Regions from separate parts of the Rhizobium sp. B230/85 genome, predicted to be linked through region 1. Evidence: predicted binding sites of a transcription regulator. Region 1 holds the regulator's gene; each other region holds the start of a gene.
The links. The regulator HrcA, encoded in region 1, represses chaperone genes, less so after heat shock. The targets are predictions, from matches to a motif close to GTTAGCACTCNCNNNNNGNGAGTGCTAAC.
Positions count from the first base shown of each region.

Region 1 (5,149 bases):
CGCAAAATCGCGGCTGCCGTCGGCTGTTTCGGCCCAGTTGGCGGTGTAGACGCCGGGATCGCCGCCGAGCGCATCGATCACCAGGCCGCTGTCGTCGGAGAGCGCCGGAAGGCCGGAGGTCTTGGCCGATGCCAGAGCCTTGATGCGGGCATTTTCCTCAAATGTCGTGCCGGTTTCGTCGGGTTCGATGAAGCCAAGTTCGGCAGCAGATTTGGCAACAAACCCCATCGGGCCGATCAGGTCGGCGATTTCGCGGATCTTGCCGGCATTATGGCTGGCAACGACGATGGTCTTTGTTTCGAGCTTGCGCATGCACTATTCCTGTCAGATCGCCCAGAGGCCGGGTTCGGCGCATTCCAGACTGTTGCCCGCGGGGTCGCGGAAGTAAATCGACCGCGCTCCGTTCGGCCAGAGAAAATCGGCTTCGATGGCGACGGCAGCGGCTGTCAGGCTTTGCACCATCCCGTCAAGCTGGTCGGCAGCGACGCGAAAGCATGCATGTCCGCTTCCTGCTGTCCCGTGGGATGGCACCGGCAAGGCCCCCGCCGGCGCAGGCTTTACCGTTTCCGCGCGATTGAAGATCAAAAGCACGCCGGGTCCGCAGCGAAAGAAGACATGCCGATCACCCTGACGGGTAATCCTGGGCAATCCCAGGATCGTCCCGTAAAAGCTATCCGCCTCGTCGAGATCGTCCACGTAGAGCGCCGTTTCGAGAATGCCGTCTATTGCAACGGGCATCTGGTATCTCCGTCGATCAGCCGATCGCCTGCTTTTGCATCGCGACGAGCTCGGTGCAGCCATTCTTGGCGAGGCCGAGTAGCGTCAGGAATTCTTCTTCCGAGAATGGCTTGCCTTCGGCCGTGCCCTGGATCTCGACTATACCGCCGGAGCCAGTCATTACGAAGTTGGCGTCCGTCTCAGCCGAGGAATCCTCGAGGTAGTCGAGGTCGATGACCGGCTGGCTGGCAAAGATACCGCAGGAAATGGCAGCGACGTGATCCTTGAGGACCCGGTCGAGCTTGATCATGCTGCGGCCTTCCATCCACTTGAGGCAGTCGTGCAGCGCGATCCAGGCGCCGGTGATCGACGCGGTACGGGTCCCGCCATCCGCCTGGATGACATCGCAGTCGAGGCTGATCTGGCGTTCGCCGAGGGCCTGCAGATCGACAACGGCACGCAGCGAGCGGCCGATCAGGCGCTGGATTTCCTGAGTGCGACCGCTCTGCTTGCCGCTGGCGGCCTCGCGCTTCATACGTTCGCCAGTGGCGCGGGGCAGCATGCCGTATTCGGCGGTCACCCAGCCCTTGCCACTGTTGCGCAGCCATGGCGGTGTCTTTTCTTCAAGACTTGCCGTCACCAGAACATGGGTATCGCCGAACTTGACCAGGCACGAGCCTTCGGCGTGCTTGGAGAAGTTGCGCTCGAACGAGACCTTGCGCATCTGGTCGGTTTTTCTGCCTGAAGGCCGCATGTTATACTCCTGATGGTGTTGCACCGCTTCTACGATTGACGGCCCGCTTTTGCAAAGAAAAAGCGGCCTGCGCCGGCCGGCCGCCGATGATGGCATTTTCCTTTGTCATTGCGGGATGAGCAGCTATACTTGGAAAGGATCAATGTAGGGGCACCACGGCGAAATGGGATTTTTGACATCGTCGATTTCGGACGCCGTTTCGGCACTCGACGAAAGATCGAAGGAAGTTTTTCGTCGCATCGTCGAAAGCTACCTCGAGCATGGCGAGCCGCTCGGTTCGCGCAGCCTGTCGAAACTGCTCCCGATTTCGCTCTCGCCAGCCTCCATCCGCAACGTGATGAGCGATCTCGAAGAGCTCGGCCTTATCTATTCGCCGCATATCAGCGCCGGCCGGCTGCCGACCCAGATCGGCCTGCGGTTCTTCGTGGACGGTTTCATGCAGGTCGGCGATCTCTCGGCCGAAGACCGCGCCACGATCGACCGGCAGATCCGCGGCAGCAACCGCGACCAGCCGATGCAGTCGGTAATGTCGGGAGCCAGCCAGATGCTCTCGGGCATTTCGCGCGGTGCCGGTATCGTCATCACCAACAAGAGCGATCCGGTCCTGAAGCATGTCGAATTCATCCGCCTGGAGCCGACCAAGGCGCTGGCCGTGCTCGTCGGAGACCACGATCAGGTGGAAAACCGGATCATCGAGCTACCCGCCGGCATCACGTCGTCGCAGTTGACGGAGGCGGCCAATTTTCTGAACGCCCACATGACCGGTCAGACGCTGCCGACGTTGCGCAAGCAGCTCCAGACCCTGAAGAACGACGTGCGCCACGAACTCGACGTGCTTTCGCAGGATCTGGTCGAGCGTGGCATTGCTGTCTGGTCCGGCGACGACGACGCCAGCAAGCCGGGACAACTCATCGTCCGCGGCCGTGCCAATCTGCTGGATGGCCTCGCCGATGCGGCAGATCTCGACCGGCTGCGCATGCTCTTCGATGATCTAGAAAAGAAGGACAGCCTGATCGAACTGCTCGATCTGGCTGAAACCGGCCCGGGCGTGCGCATTTTCATCGGTTCTGAAAACAAGCTGTTTTCGCTGTCAGGCTCGTCGCTGATCGTTGCGCCGTACCGCGACGGCGACGATAAGATCGTTGGTGCCGTCGGCGTTATTGGCCCGACGCGACTGAACTACGCCAAGATCGTGCCGATGGTCGATTATACCGCCCAGCTGATTTCACGCCTTTCGCGCAACGGATTGTAGCGCCTCCCCATTCAATCGCGGCGATTGCCGGCAAATCGCCGCTTCTTCATCGGCAAGCCTTGATTTTTCGAAGTCAAACCTCGATATCGGGCACATCCTAGAGACCACGCAATTCGGAGACCGTCATGATCGTCGACACGACCAATGATACACACGACGCAACGCCCAACGAGAACCTCGAAGAGTTCGCGCCTGATGTGGACGATGCTGCCGAGACAGCGCCGTCGGAGCCGGATCCCGTCGAGGTCCTGAAGGGCGAAAATGCCGAGCTTCGTGACCGCTACCTGCGGCTTGCTGCAGAGATGGACAACCTGCGTCGTCGCACCGAGCGGGAAGTCAAGGATGCCAAATCCTATTCCGTCGCAGGCTTTGCGCGCGATATGCTGGCTGTCTCGGACAACTTGCGCCGCGCTATCGATGCTATCCCGGCCGACGTCCGCGAAAATGCCGATGCGGGCCTGTCGACGCTGATCGAAGGCGTCGAGATGACCGAACGCTCGATGCTGTCCACCCTCGAGCGCCATGGCGTCCGCAAGCTCGAGCCGGTCGGCCAGAAATTCGATCCGAATTTCCACCAGGCAATGTTTGAGATCCCCAACACGGAAGTGCCGAACAACACTGTCGTGCAGGTCGTACAGGATGGCTACAGCATCGGCGAACGCATCTTGCGCCCGGCAATGGTAGGCGTCGCCAAGGGGGGTCCGAAGGCCGTAGATGTGGAAGTCGGCGCCAACAGCCCGTTCGACGAAAAAGACGCCTGATTTGCAGCAGCCTGAATGCCAGATTTCAATGGCAATTGGCTGCTTTCCAGTCCTTCTCATCCCCGCCCTCGCGGCGGGGATCGACAATGCCTTTAGGCGACGCGGGCATCTCTTGCCATCTCAACGCTCTACAACCGCGCAGCTGCACGATTGCTTATGGCCTGTGGCAGGCAAAAAACTGAGGTTGGGATGCGCCTACCGAGATGCATTTCAGCCGTAGGGATTGGCGCGAGCCTTTGGTTCAGGCCCGCGCAGTTTTGCGCGGCACGAGAAACGTCACGCCGCGTTAGAGGCCTGTTCCTCGTTGAGGAACGCGTAGATCGCCGAGGCTGATTCGGTGGCCCTGAGCTTGGCGACGAGATCCTGGTCTCGCAGCACGCGGGCGATGCGCGAAAGCGCCTTCAAATGGTCGGCGCCGGCGCCCTCGGGTGCAAGCAGCAGGAAGACGAGATCGACCGGCTGGTCGTCCAGCGCTTCGAAGTCGACGGCTGAATCCAGCCGCGCGAAGACGCCGGTGATGGTCTTGACGCTTGGCAGCTTGCCGTGCGGGATGGCAATGCCATTGCCCACGCCCGTTGAACCGAGACGTTCACGCTGCAAGATTACTTCGAAGATATCCCGTTCCGACAGTCCCGTCAGCTTGGCGGCCTTGGCCGCCATTTCCTGAAGCAACTGTTTCTTGGAATTTGCCTTCAAGGCAGGGATGATCGCATCTTGCTGCAGCAAATCTGCCAAAGCCATTCTTTTTTCCTCGTGTGCCGGGATGCTCCCGAAGAGCGGCGGCGGAACCGCCGCTCTCCGTGCTGTCTCAGCCCTTGATGCTGGCTGCGTCTATCCAGCCGATGTTGCCGTCATGACGACGATAGACGATGTTCAGTTCCTTGCCGGTGCTCCGAAACATCAGCACCGGTTCGTCGGTCATGTCGAGCGCCATAACGGCCGACGCAACCGACATCGTCTTCAATTGCTTCGAGCTCTCGGCGATGATTGCGGGCGCGAAATCCTCGGCGACCTCATGGTCTTCATCCGGCATGCCGTCCATCACGGTGTAAGCGACTTCACCAAAAGCATCGTCTGCCGGATTGGTAGCGTGGTGATCCTTCAGGCGGCGCTTGTAGCGGCGCAGGCGCTTCTCGATCCGCTGCTGTGCGGCATCGAAGGCCAACTGCGGATCCATCGCTTCGCCGGCCGCGTGCAGGATGACGCCGCTGTCGAGATGAAGCTTGCAATCCGCCGCGAAGCGCGAGCTGGACTTTTGCACCGTGACCTGCCCCGAATACCCTCCGTCAAAGTATTTGGTGACTGCCATATCGATCTGCTCTTCGATCCGCTGACGGAAGGATTCGCCGATTTCCATATGTTTACCGGATACACGCACACTCATGGAGTTTCCCTTTTTGTAGTGGTTGCGCCTGTCAGCTTACGCCAAGCGTCCTTCTCATCCAAGCACTTCGCACGATCTTTGACAAAAAGCCTGGGTCGCCGACATGCGCTTAAAAGCGAGATTCCTGTGTGTGGTGATGCCTTGCACCGATTGCGGCGGGCTTCTAGCGCTGCCGCATGGAAGAGTCAACAGGCTCGCCGCGAACCCAAGCAGATGAACACCTAAAGGTTGAAATTCGAGGCTCTAGAAGCCTGCAACCCTGGCCAGTGCACGCTTTTCGC
Region 1 is NZ_CP072156.1:889,261-894,409, forward strand. Features, by position in the region: gene rdgB (RdgB/HAM1 family non-canonical purine NTP pyrophosphatase) at 1-312, opposite strand, end outside; gene J5289_RS04180 (VOC family protein) at 325-738, opposite strand; gene rph (ribonuclease PH) at 755-1,471, opposite strand; gene hrcA (heat-inducible transcriptional repressor HrcA) at 1,635-2,723, shown strand; gene grpE (nucleotide exchange factor GrpE) at 2,849-3,484, shown strand; gene ptsN (PTS IIA-like nitrogen regulatory protein PtsN) at 3,761-4,225, opposite strand; gene hpf (ribosome hibernation-promoting factor, HPF/YfiA family) at 4,293-4,868, opposite strand; gene rpoN (RNA polymerase factor sigma-54) at 5,112-5,149, opposite strand, start outside.

Region 2 (5,149 bases), 340 kb from region 1:
CCCGGGATTGGTGGAACTTGCGGAGCCGGCACCGTTGCGCTGGTTCCGCAGCACTTTACTGGCGGCTGCCTGTGCTTTCGGATGCGCCGATCTTGAACCGCGGGAACAGGAAGACGCCGACCATGCTGCCGGAGTAGCGCTCCTCGGTGCCGATGGACTCGCCGATGCAGAAAACCGGCTGCCGCTGTCCGCCTTCGGCAAGCACGGTTGTGGAGAAGCAGAACGAGGAGGACGAGGTCGCTGCCTGTTCGAAAAGTTCCAGAATGCGGGAATGGTCGCGGCTGTCGTAGCAGCGCATCAGGTTCAGCAGGCCGCATTCCGTCACGTGCAGGCCGTGCAGTATCGTGCTGAGGCTGCCGAGCTTGATCACACCGCTGGCGAGATCGCCGATCCAGCGCTCGGACACGCAAAACTGGCTTAGAAGTTCATGGTCTTCCTCGACGCCACGGGATCCCTCGATGAAAGGCGCCGCAAGATTGGCTTTGGCAATCTTAAACAAAACGTTCCCCACTCCCGTGCGGCCACTCCCTGGCCAAGTACACTATCAGATTGTATATTTCCCGTCTCGCCTCAGATAGAAAAGCGAACGATTTGTAGCCGATGCCACGCGTTATTACTATAATCGCAGACATGGCGTTCAGGTTAGACACTTGAAAACCGTAACGCTCAAGTAGCGAAATTTGTTTCGCAAGAGCCGCAAAGCATCTTTAGACTGCAACTTGTTGGGAGCGAAGGTCTTTCGCAGATAACCTGCCGTTTTCCGCGCCCTGGTTCATCAAGGTCCGTTTTATAGAAGAATTATTAAAAACAGCAATGGGCCAAACGACGAAAACACGTCATATGTGCGTGTCAAAGCATATACTTAATGATCGTTTGCTGTTCAAGGTAAACCGGCTTTCGACTGGTCGTGTGCAAAAGCAGGAATTGAGAAGACATCGTCAAGAGACCGGATGCACGGCAGGAAACCATCGCTTCGCTCCCAATGCATGCGTGGAAAGGGGAGGGGAGTTCTTTTGAGATGAGCCTGTCGCTCATTCTCCAGGCGTCTCGGGCGCACTCTAGTCCGGGGACCAGAGCCCGTGATTTTGTCGACAGCACCGAGCTAACTTTGCGGAGACGGGATCAGAGGAATTGCCGGGATGCAATCTATGGGAGAATCGCACGGTATTCTTCTGCGTCGTCCCGAGGCGGCGGACAAAAAAGGGCGACCCGAAGGCCGCCCTCTCGATAGTGCGGTGATCCGAAGGATCACATCATGTCCATGCCGCCCATGCCGCCCATGCCGCCGCCCATTCCGCCGCCCATGCCGGCGCCGGAGTCCTTCTTAGGAGCTTCAGCAATCATGGCTTCGGTGGTGATCAGCAGCGAGGCAACCGAGGCTGCGTTCTGCAGAGCCGTACGGACAACCTTGACCGGATCGACGATACCCATGGCGATCATGTCGCCATATTCGCCGGTCTGGGCATTGTAGCCGTAGTTGTCGGTGTTGCTTTCGAGGATCTTGCCGACGATGATCGAGCCTTCGTCACCAGCATTTTCTGCGATCTGGCGAACCAGCGACTGCAGAGCCTTGCGGATGATGTTGATGCCGGCCGTCTGGTCGTCGTTGGCGCCCTTGATGTTGAGGACGACAGATGCGCGCAGAAGTGCGGTACCGCCGCCGGGGACGATGCCTTCCTGTACGGCAGCGCGCGTTGCGTTCAGCGCGTCGTCGATACGGTCCTTCTTTTCCTTGACTTCAACTTCGGTCGCACCGCCAACGCGGATGACGGCAACGCCGCCAGCGAGCTTGGCAAGACGTTCCTGCAGCTTTTCGCGGTCGTAGTCAGACGTGGTTTCTTCGATCTGAGCCTTGATCTGCGCGACGCGGCCTTCGATGTCGGACTTCTGGCCCGAACCGTCGACGATCGTCGTGTTTTCCTTGGTGATCGAGATCTTCTTGGCGCGGCCGAGCATTTCGAGCGTAACCGACTCGAGCTTGATGCCGATGTCTTCGGAGATCACAGTGCCGCCCGTCAGGATGGCGATGTCTTCGAGCATTGCCTTGCGGCGATCGCCGAAGCCAGGAGCCTTGACAGCAGCAATCTTCAGGCCGCCGCGCAGCTTGTTGACGACGAGCGTTGCAAGAGCTTCGCCTTCGACGTCTTCAGAGATGATGAGGAGCGGCTTGCCGGTCTGAACGACAGCTTCGAGAACAGGCAGCATTGCCTGCAGGTTGGAGAGCTTCTTCTCGTGAAGGAGAATGTAAGCGTCTTCCAGTTCGGCAACCATCTTTTCTGGATTGGTCACGAAGTAAGGCGAGAGGTAGCCGCGGTCGAACTGCATGCCTTCGACGACTTCGAGTTCGGTTTCGGCGGTCTTGGCTTCTTCAACCGTGATGACGCCTTCATTGCCGACCTTCTGCATCGCTTCAGCGATGTACTGGCCGATTTCCTTTTCGCCGTTGGCAGAGATCGTGCCGACCTGGGCCACTTCGTCCGAAGTGCTGATCTTCTTTGCCTTGGATACGATGTCCTTGACGACTTCGGCAACGGCGAGATCGATGCCGCGCTTCAGGTCCATCGGGTTCATGCCGGCAGCAACAGCCTTGCCGCCTTCGCGGACGATGGCCTGGGCCAGAACGGTTGCAGTCGTGGTGCCGTCGCCGGCGATGTCGTTGGTCTTCGAAGCAACTTCGCGGACCATCTGGGCGCCCATGTTTTCGAACTTGTCTTCGAGCTCGATTTCCTTGGCGACAGAAACACCGTCCTTGGTGATGCGCGGAGCGCCGAAGGACTTGTCGATGATGACGTTGCGGCCCTTAGGACCGAGCGTGACCTTTACTGCGTCAGCGAGGATGTCGACGCCGCGCAGCATTTTTTCGCGCGCAGTACGGCCGAACTTAATTTCTTTAGCTGCCATGTTAAAAACTCCCGGGCTGATGCCCAATTGGTTTTATGGAATTGTTGACGAAGAAAACCGGCTGGATCAGCCGATGATCCCCATGATGTCGGCTTCCTTCATGATGAGAAGGTCTTCGCCGTCGAGCTTGACTTCAGTGCCCGACCACTTGCCGAACAGGATGCGGTCGCCAGCCTTGACGTCCAAAGGAATGATCGTGCCCTTGTCGTCACGAACGCCGGTGCCGACAGCGACGATTTCGCCTTCCTGCGGCTTTTCCTTGGCGGTGTCAGGAATGATGATGCCGCCCTTTGTCTTGGCTTCAGATTCGACGCGGCGTACGACGACGCGGTCGTGCAGCGGGCGGAAATTGGTGGTTGCCATTGTCTAATCCCTCGATCGAATGACATTCACGGACCACGGGGGATCCGTATGGGTAGTGTTGGCACTCAGCCTCGGCGAGTGCTAACGACCTGCATTTAGGGACGGCGGTCGCGGGAGTCAATAACAGCGATAGTGAATTTTTGTACCGGAATTGTGACCCCGGCCAGAATTGCACGAACCCGTTGCTGGCCATGCAAGCGCATCCGCCATGCGACTGCGGCAATTCGGCGTCCCGGGCGAGCGGTGCTTTTTCAGACTTGTAATCTTGAAGCTGGTTTGCGATGTCAGCCGCAACGTCTTTTACCGGAAGAACAACGGCATGGCCAAGCGTATCGATAGCCTCCGCGACCTCACCAGCGCCTATGACGTCGTCCTGTGCGACGTCTGGGGCGTACTTCACAACGGCGTCGTGGCCAATGCAGATGCTTCGGCGGCGCTGGAGGCTGCCCGTGGGCGAGGCCAGACCGTGGTGCTGATCACCAATTCCCCGCGTATCTCGCCGCAGGTCGTCGAGCAGTTGCGGACCATCGGCGTTTCGGACGGTGCCTATGACCGTATCGTCACATCCGGCGACGTCACGCGCACGCTAATCGCCGAGGGTCCGAAGTCGGTGTTTCTGCTCGGCCCGGACCGCGATGTCGCCCTGATCGAGGGCCTTGGTGTGGACCGTGTTTCCGCTGACGAAGCGCAGTCGGTGGTCTGCACCGGCTTTTTCGACGACGAGACCGAGACCCCGGAAGACTATACCGACATGCTGAAGGCCTTCGCGGCTCGCAACGTGCCGATGATCTGCGCCAATCCGGATCTAATCGTCGAGCGTGGCCACAGGATGATCCCGTGCGCCGGCGCCATGGCTGCCTATTACAACCAGATGGGCGGCCAGACCCGCGTTGCCGGCAAGCCGCACCGGCCGATCTATGAGGCGAGCCTTGCGGCCGCCCGCGAGGTGCGCGGCGATTTCGATCTGTCGCGTGTTGTCGCCATCGGCGATGGGATGCCGACGGACGTGCGGGGCGCACTCGGCTATGGTCTGGACTTGCTCTATATCAGCCAGGGGATCCATGCCGGCGAATACACGATTGACGGCAAGGCGGATGAAGCAATCCTGCATGCCTTCCTGGACAGGGAGCAGGCGTCACCGACATGGTGGATGCCGACGCTCGCCTGAAACAGTCTGGATATTGACGCTATGACCGTTTTTCATCGAAACGAGACCCGTGAACAACTGCCGGCGCACCTGCGCGGTGGCGTGATCGCCATCGGCAATTTCGACGGCGTCCACCGTGGCCACCGGTCGGTGCTGGATCGGGCGCTGGAGATTGCCAGGGCACGCGGCGTTCCGGCACTGGTGCTGACATTCGAGCCGCATCCCCGCTCGGTGTTCCGCCCGGACGAGCCTGTCTTCCGTCTCACGCCTGCGCCGCTGAAGGCGCGCATCCTTGAGGCGCTCGGCTTTGACGCCGCCATCGAATATCCGTTCGATCGCGAATTTTCGCAACGCTCTGCAGACGAGTTCGTCAGCACGATCCTGATCGACTGGCTCGGCGCCTCCGAAGTCGTCACCGGCTTCGATTTCCATTTTGGCCACGGCCGCGAAGGCGGTCCGGCCTTCCTGATGAACGCCGGCAGTCGCCATGGTTTCGGGGTGACGTTGATCGACGCCTTTCGCGACGAGAATGCCGAGGTGGTGTCCTCGAGCCGTATCCGCGCATTGCTGGTGGACGGTGAAATGTCCGAGGCCGCCGGTCTGCTCGGCTATCGCTACCTCGTGGAAGCCGACGTCATAGGAGGCGAAAAACTCGGGCGCACGCTCGGCTATCCCACGGCCAACATGCGGCTGCCACCGGAAACCGAACTGCGCAACGGCATCTATGCCGTGCGCTTC
Region 2 is NZ_CP072156.1:1,227,144-1,232,292, forward strand. Features, by position in the region: gene J5289_RS05840 (hypothetical protein) at 56-499, opposite strand; gene groL (chaperonin GroEL) at 1,249-2,901, opposite strand; gene groES (co-chaperone GroES) at 2,968-3,264, opposite strand; gene J5289_RS05855 (TIGR01459 family HAD-type hydrolase) at 3,584-4,432, shown strand; gene J5289_RS05860 (bifunctional riboflavin kinase/FAD synthetase) at 4,454-5,149, shown strand, end outside.
Region 2: the regulator HrcA is predicted to act here: its motif matches at 3,322-3,350, upstream of groES (co-chaperone GroES).

Region 3 (5,149 bases), on a different replicon from region 1:
CTGCAGCTTTTCGCGGTCGTAGTCAGACGTGGTTTCTTCGATCTGGGCCTTGATCTGCGCGACGCGGCCTTCGATGTCGGACTTCTGGCCCGAACCATCGACGATCGTCGTGTTTTCCTTGGTGATCGAGATCTTCTTGGCGCGGCCGAGCATTTCGAGCGTAACCGACTCGAGCTTGATGCCGATGTCTTCGGAGATCACAGTGCCGCCCGTCAGGATGGCGATGTCTTCGAGCATTGCCTTGCGGCGATCGCCGAAGCCAGGAGCCTTGACAGCAGCAATCTTCAGGCCGCCGCGCAGCTTGTTGACGACGAGCGTTGCAAGAGCTTCGCCTTCGACGTCTTCAGAGATGATGAGGAGCGGCTTGCCGGTCTGGACGACAGCTTCGAGAACCGGCAGCATTGCCTGAAGGTTGGAAAGCTTCTTCTCGTGAAAGAGAATGTAAGCGTCTTCCAGTTCGGCAACCATCTTTTCAGGGTTGGTCACGAAGTAAGGCGAGAGGTAGCCGCGGTCGAACTGCATGCCTTCGACGACTTCGAGTTCGGTTTCGGCGGTCTTGGCTTCTTCAACCGTGATGACGCCTTCATTGCCGACCTTCTGCATCGCTTCAGCGATGTACTGGCCGATTTCCTTTTCGCCGTTGGCAGAGATCGTGCCGACCTGGGCCACTTCATCCGAAGTGCTGATCTTCTTTGCCTTGGATACGATGTCCTTGACGACTTCGGCAACGGCGAGATCGATGCCGCGCTTCAGGTCCATCGGGTTCATGCCGGCAGCAACAGCCTTGCCGCCTTCGCGAACGATGGCCTGGGCCAGAACGGTTGCCGTCGTGGTGCCGTCACCGGCGATGTCATTGGTCTTCGAAGCAACTTCGCGGACCATCTGGGCGCCCATGTTTTCGAACTCGTCTTCGAGTTCGATTTCCTTGGCGACAGAAACGCCGTCCTTGGTGATGCGCGGAGCGCCGAAGGACTTGTCGATGATGACGTTGCGGCCCTTAGGACCGAGCGTGACCTTTACTGCGTCAGCGAGGATGTCGACGCCGCGCAGGAGCTTTTCGCGTGCGTCGCGACCGAATTTGATTTGTTTAGCAGCCATAGGAAGAAACTCCCGAGCGTATCGCTCAATGGTCTTTGAAAAGGAAATGAAAAAAGAAAGCGGCTCAGATCAGCCGATGATCCCCATGATGTCGGCTTCCTTCATGATGAGAAGGTCTTCGCCGTCGAGCTTGACTTCAGTGCCCGACCACTTGCCGAACAGGATGCGGTCGCCAGCCTTGACGTCCAAAGGAATGATCGTGCCCTTGTCGTCACGAACGCCGGTGCCGACAGCGACGATTTCGCCTTCCTGCGGCTTTTCCTTGGCGGTGTCAGGAATGATGATGCCGCCCTTTGTCTTGGCTTTAGCCTCAACACGGCGCACAACGACGCGGTCGTGCAGCGGACGAAAATTCGTATCAGCCATTTTTGGATTCCTTCACCGGGATCGTCGCCAAATGGCTGCCCCTTGAAAAGGGCGTAGCACTCTCTGACTGGGAGTGCCAGCGATCATTCTCACTGCGCGGAAGGTTAGCTGCTGCACAGACGTCTCGTGTCCCGCATGACAGCTTCAAAGTCTCCATGACGGGGAAACGCTGCTTTGACCAGAAGTTCAGCGCCGACTATGCCTCCATAAACGCGGCAACTTAGGAATCGGTAGCGCATCCTCACTTACTCGCGAAACGCCGAAGCGCACAACTGCCCTTTCGGAATGAGGGATCGTTGGAGGCTTGCTAAAAATGCTGGTGCGAAGCGCTTTCACATATTGCGGCACCGAAGACTGGTAATCTGCGCGGAAGGTTTGTCCGCTGAAACATAGCCTGTTGAGTGGTCTTGACCAGATTCGGACAAGTGGCCTGAGAAGCCAGGAACATGTGCAACGGGAGTTGAATCCTCAGCTATGCAGCATCCTACGGAAAAACGATGGAAGGCTGCCCAGATGATAGATGCTAGCCTTCCTCTGGTTCTTGTTTGGCGTCAGACCGGTGCGATCGCTTGACGAGACTTGACTAAGCCTTACTACACAGTGACCGGTGCGCTGCATCTGGGCCAGAAATTCATCACTGACTTCGCCCCTTGTGATGGTCTTTAACTGCGTCCAGCTGCTCTCTTCTGTGCAGGGCATCGCGTATCCCTCACGAAGAAACATCGTAAGGTCGGGAGCTTCATCGGTCTTGTAGATACAAACCCTCATGTTCATGACCTTCGACACGGGAAGACAACATATTGCGCCGCACTGTTCGAAATGACAACGCCCTTTTACTGGCGGCTACATAGGTGCTTCCATTTCTAGGGACTGCCTTTCAATCCCGAGTTTGATAGAAGCTGCCCGACAGAGCATACAAGGTCTCGGCTTAAAATGGGTGGATAGCAAAAATCCAAATCCTTGACGAAATCTGAACTCATTTACCAGCGCTCGGTCCCAGGGGGGCCTTTAAACGGGCCGGCCACGGCTGAAGTGATCCATCCGCCGTAGAACATCCCGTCCTGGGACACGACGGCCTCGCCGTCTACCAGGCATAGGTCCATGGGTCGCGGATAAAAGGCAATATAATCCTTGATCAAGCCAAAGGATGTCGTGGGATGCGAATAGGCCCAAGCGGCGTTCCGGCTTATTCTGTCGCCAGAAACGATATCAAAATAGCGTGCCTGTCCTTTCCACTCGCAGATCGACCTGCTGCTGCTTTCGCGAAGCAACGAGAGATCGACGTCCGCAGCCGGAAAATAATAGGTTGGCGGATGACTTGTTTCAATTGTGCGCACGGCGGCAGTGGTCTCTGCAAGAACGTGGCCGTTGTAAATGATCTTCAGGTGATTGCGCGCCGGCTGGGCGATGCTGGGCCTTGGGAAAGACCAGACACTCTCCTGCCCGGGCAGGCATGGTTCGGGAACGGGGTGCGCAAGCTGGGCCATGATTTCCTCCAGTCAGAGCGAACATGCAACAGCGCCGATTATTTGCAAGGCCTGAACGGTTGCGCGGGGCAACATGGGTGAATCTTGCAGCCGACAATATTGCGGCGAACACGCTTATATCGCTTCATACACAGTTGCGCGGACATATGGTGTAAGTGGGCAGATTTGCTGCACGTTCACTTCCGCGGCGGTTTCCGAACAGCCGCGCCCGCGCCTGCAAAAGATTGGCCATCTCGTAGGTGATGCTCGGCTCGTAGAAGCCAGCCTTTGAAACCTCCATGTCATTGCGGGTTTTGGCACCACGCAGGCGTTCCCGTACGGCAGTTCCACTGATGACGCGCGCAGACGACGGAACCGCAGTTGCGCTTTTCGCCAGCTCCGGTGAGGGGTTAACACAAGCCGACAAGCCTACAAGAGCTGCCGTACAAGCAGCGGTCGATACAGCTCGGGGCATCAATTGCGTCCTGTAAGAATATTTTTAGAAGGCCATAGTGCTTTGTGACGATACCAGTCAAAATAACGCGCAGGCGATACATATATCCGATGATCAGTGGACTTCACGCCGCAGTCTCGAGCAAAGATATGTATCCATCTGAGATTGGATTGTCACGCCTTTCTCCGACACCGTTTGTGGGGCGACGGCCAGCAAAGTACTTAATGTTGGCGTTGTTCATACCCGGCCGTCGCCGATATTTTCGTAGTAAAATAGAGTAAATGCTAAGGGGCTGGCCGGGACTAGCCTTGCGTGGTCTTGAAGTCAAAGCTTCCGGTCTCAACGGCTGCGGAGGTTTGGGGATCGCTCTCAAATGGAAATTTAAGCCACCTCTGATATTAGCGGATCTCCCAATCGATGGAGTAAACAAAAAACTGCGATTTGCGAAAATCGGATCGCTATTGGCGGTGAGAAGATGAATATGGCGGCACCCCTATTGCGATTACCGCCGTCGCGCTGACGCAATTAGAGGCTGACGGGAGTTTGTTCCCTGCGGAAGGTCCTCCATGTCCGATTTCGCCCAAGATGCAATGACAAACCGTCTCCTGAAGATGATGCCTGCCGAGGGCTTCGAGCGCATTCGGCCGCATCTTAAGACGGTCGGTCTCGCTTTTCGAGATATCATTGTGCGGCCAAACACGGAGACCACACATGTCCACTTTTTGGAAAGTGGCATCGCTTCCATTGTAACGACCGCAGATATTGAACATGAGGGCATCGAGGTCGGGCATATTGGCTGGGAGGGCATGACGGCGGCGCACGTCATTCTGGGTTCATTTCGTACGCCAAATGGCGCGCTCATGCTGGCGGGCGGAACAGCGCTTCAAATGGACGCAAGTCAATTCCTTCGATCATTGGAGGATGTGCCGAGCCTTCACTGGTTCCTCCTGCGGTATGTTCAGTACTGCGAAATTCAAATCGCCCAGTCGGCCTTGGCACACGGCCGCTATTCCGTCAGAGAGCGTCTGGCCCGGTGGCTTCTGATGTGCCACGATCGCACCGATGGCGATAATCTCGTGCTGACACACGAATTTCTCGCGATGATGCTCGGGGTACGCCGCACCAGCGTAACCGAGGCAATTCAAATCCTGGAGGGTGATCGCTTGATAAAAGCGACACGAGGGCATCTACGTATTCTCGATCGGGAAAGAATCCTTAAAATCGCAGGTGGCTGCTACGGCGTGCCAGAGCGTGAGTATGAGCGTTTGATGGTGACGAGCCGATACGTCTAGCCAACCCGAGGCGGTTCAACGCGCATTTTCCGCAGCTCCCAACACAACGACTAAATTTCCCTAGCCTTAAATGCTAATTACCTCGGGAGAGATTAGGTTCGCGAGAATGTCCCGGCTCAAAACCTCTCGAACCAAAACGCTGGCGGCGTCGCAGATACGGATACCCACAAGATCAAACTCTTTGCTCATTTTGAAGCTTTCGACGAAGAACTCCAGGATAGCTCCTTCAGCCTCAATCACGGCATCATCAGGCTCTCCAAACTCTGTGCCTTTATCGTCGAAAAGCTCGCTGTCGACACGATAGAGGTCGAAAAAATATCTCGGCAATCTGCGGCCTCCTTCCGTTGATTTTAAAGGAAACGGGTAAGGGGCAAAAGTGTTTCGCGTCCAACTCCGCCCGCTGCGCAGAGCTGGACGAATTGAACCCAGGTACTTGTGAAGAACGCTGCGGCTGAGACAGGCAGGTTCTCCGT
Region 3 is NZ_CP072157.1:561,888-567,036, forward strand. Features, by position in the region: gene groL (chaperonin GroEL) at 1-1,098, opposite strand, end outside; gene groES (co-chaperone GroES) at 1,168-1,464, opposite strand; gene J5289_RS20705 (DUF427 domain-containing protein) at 2,445-2,951, opposite strand; gene J5289_RS20710 (Crp/Fnr family transcriptional regulator) at 3,951-4,676, shown strand; gene J5289_RS20715 (hypothetical protein) at 4,743-5,003, opposite strand.
Region 3: the regulator HrcA is predicted to act here: its motif matches at 1,517-1,545, upstream of groES (co-chaperone GroES).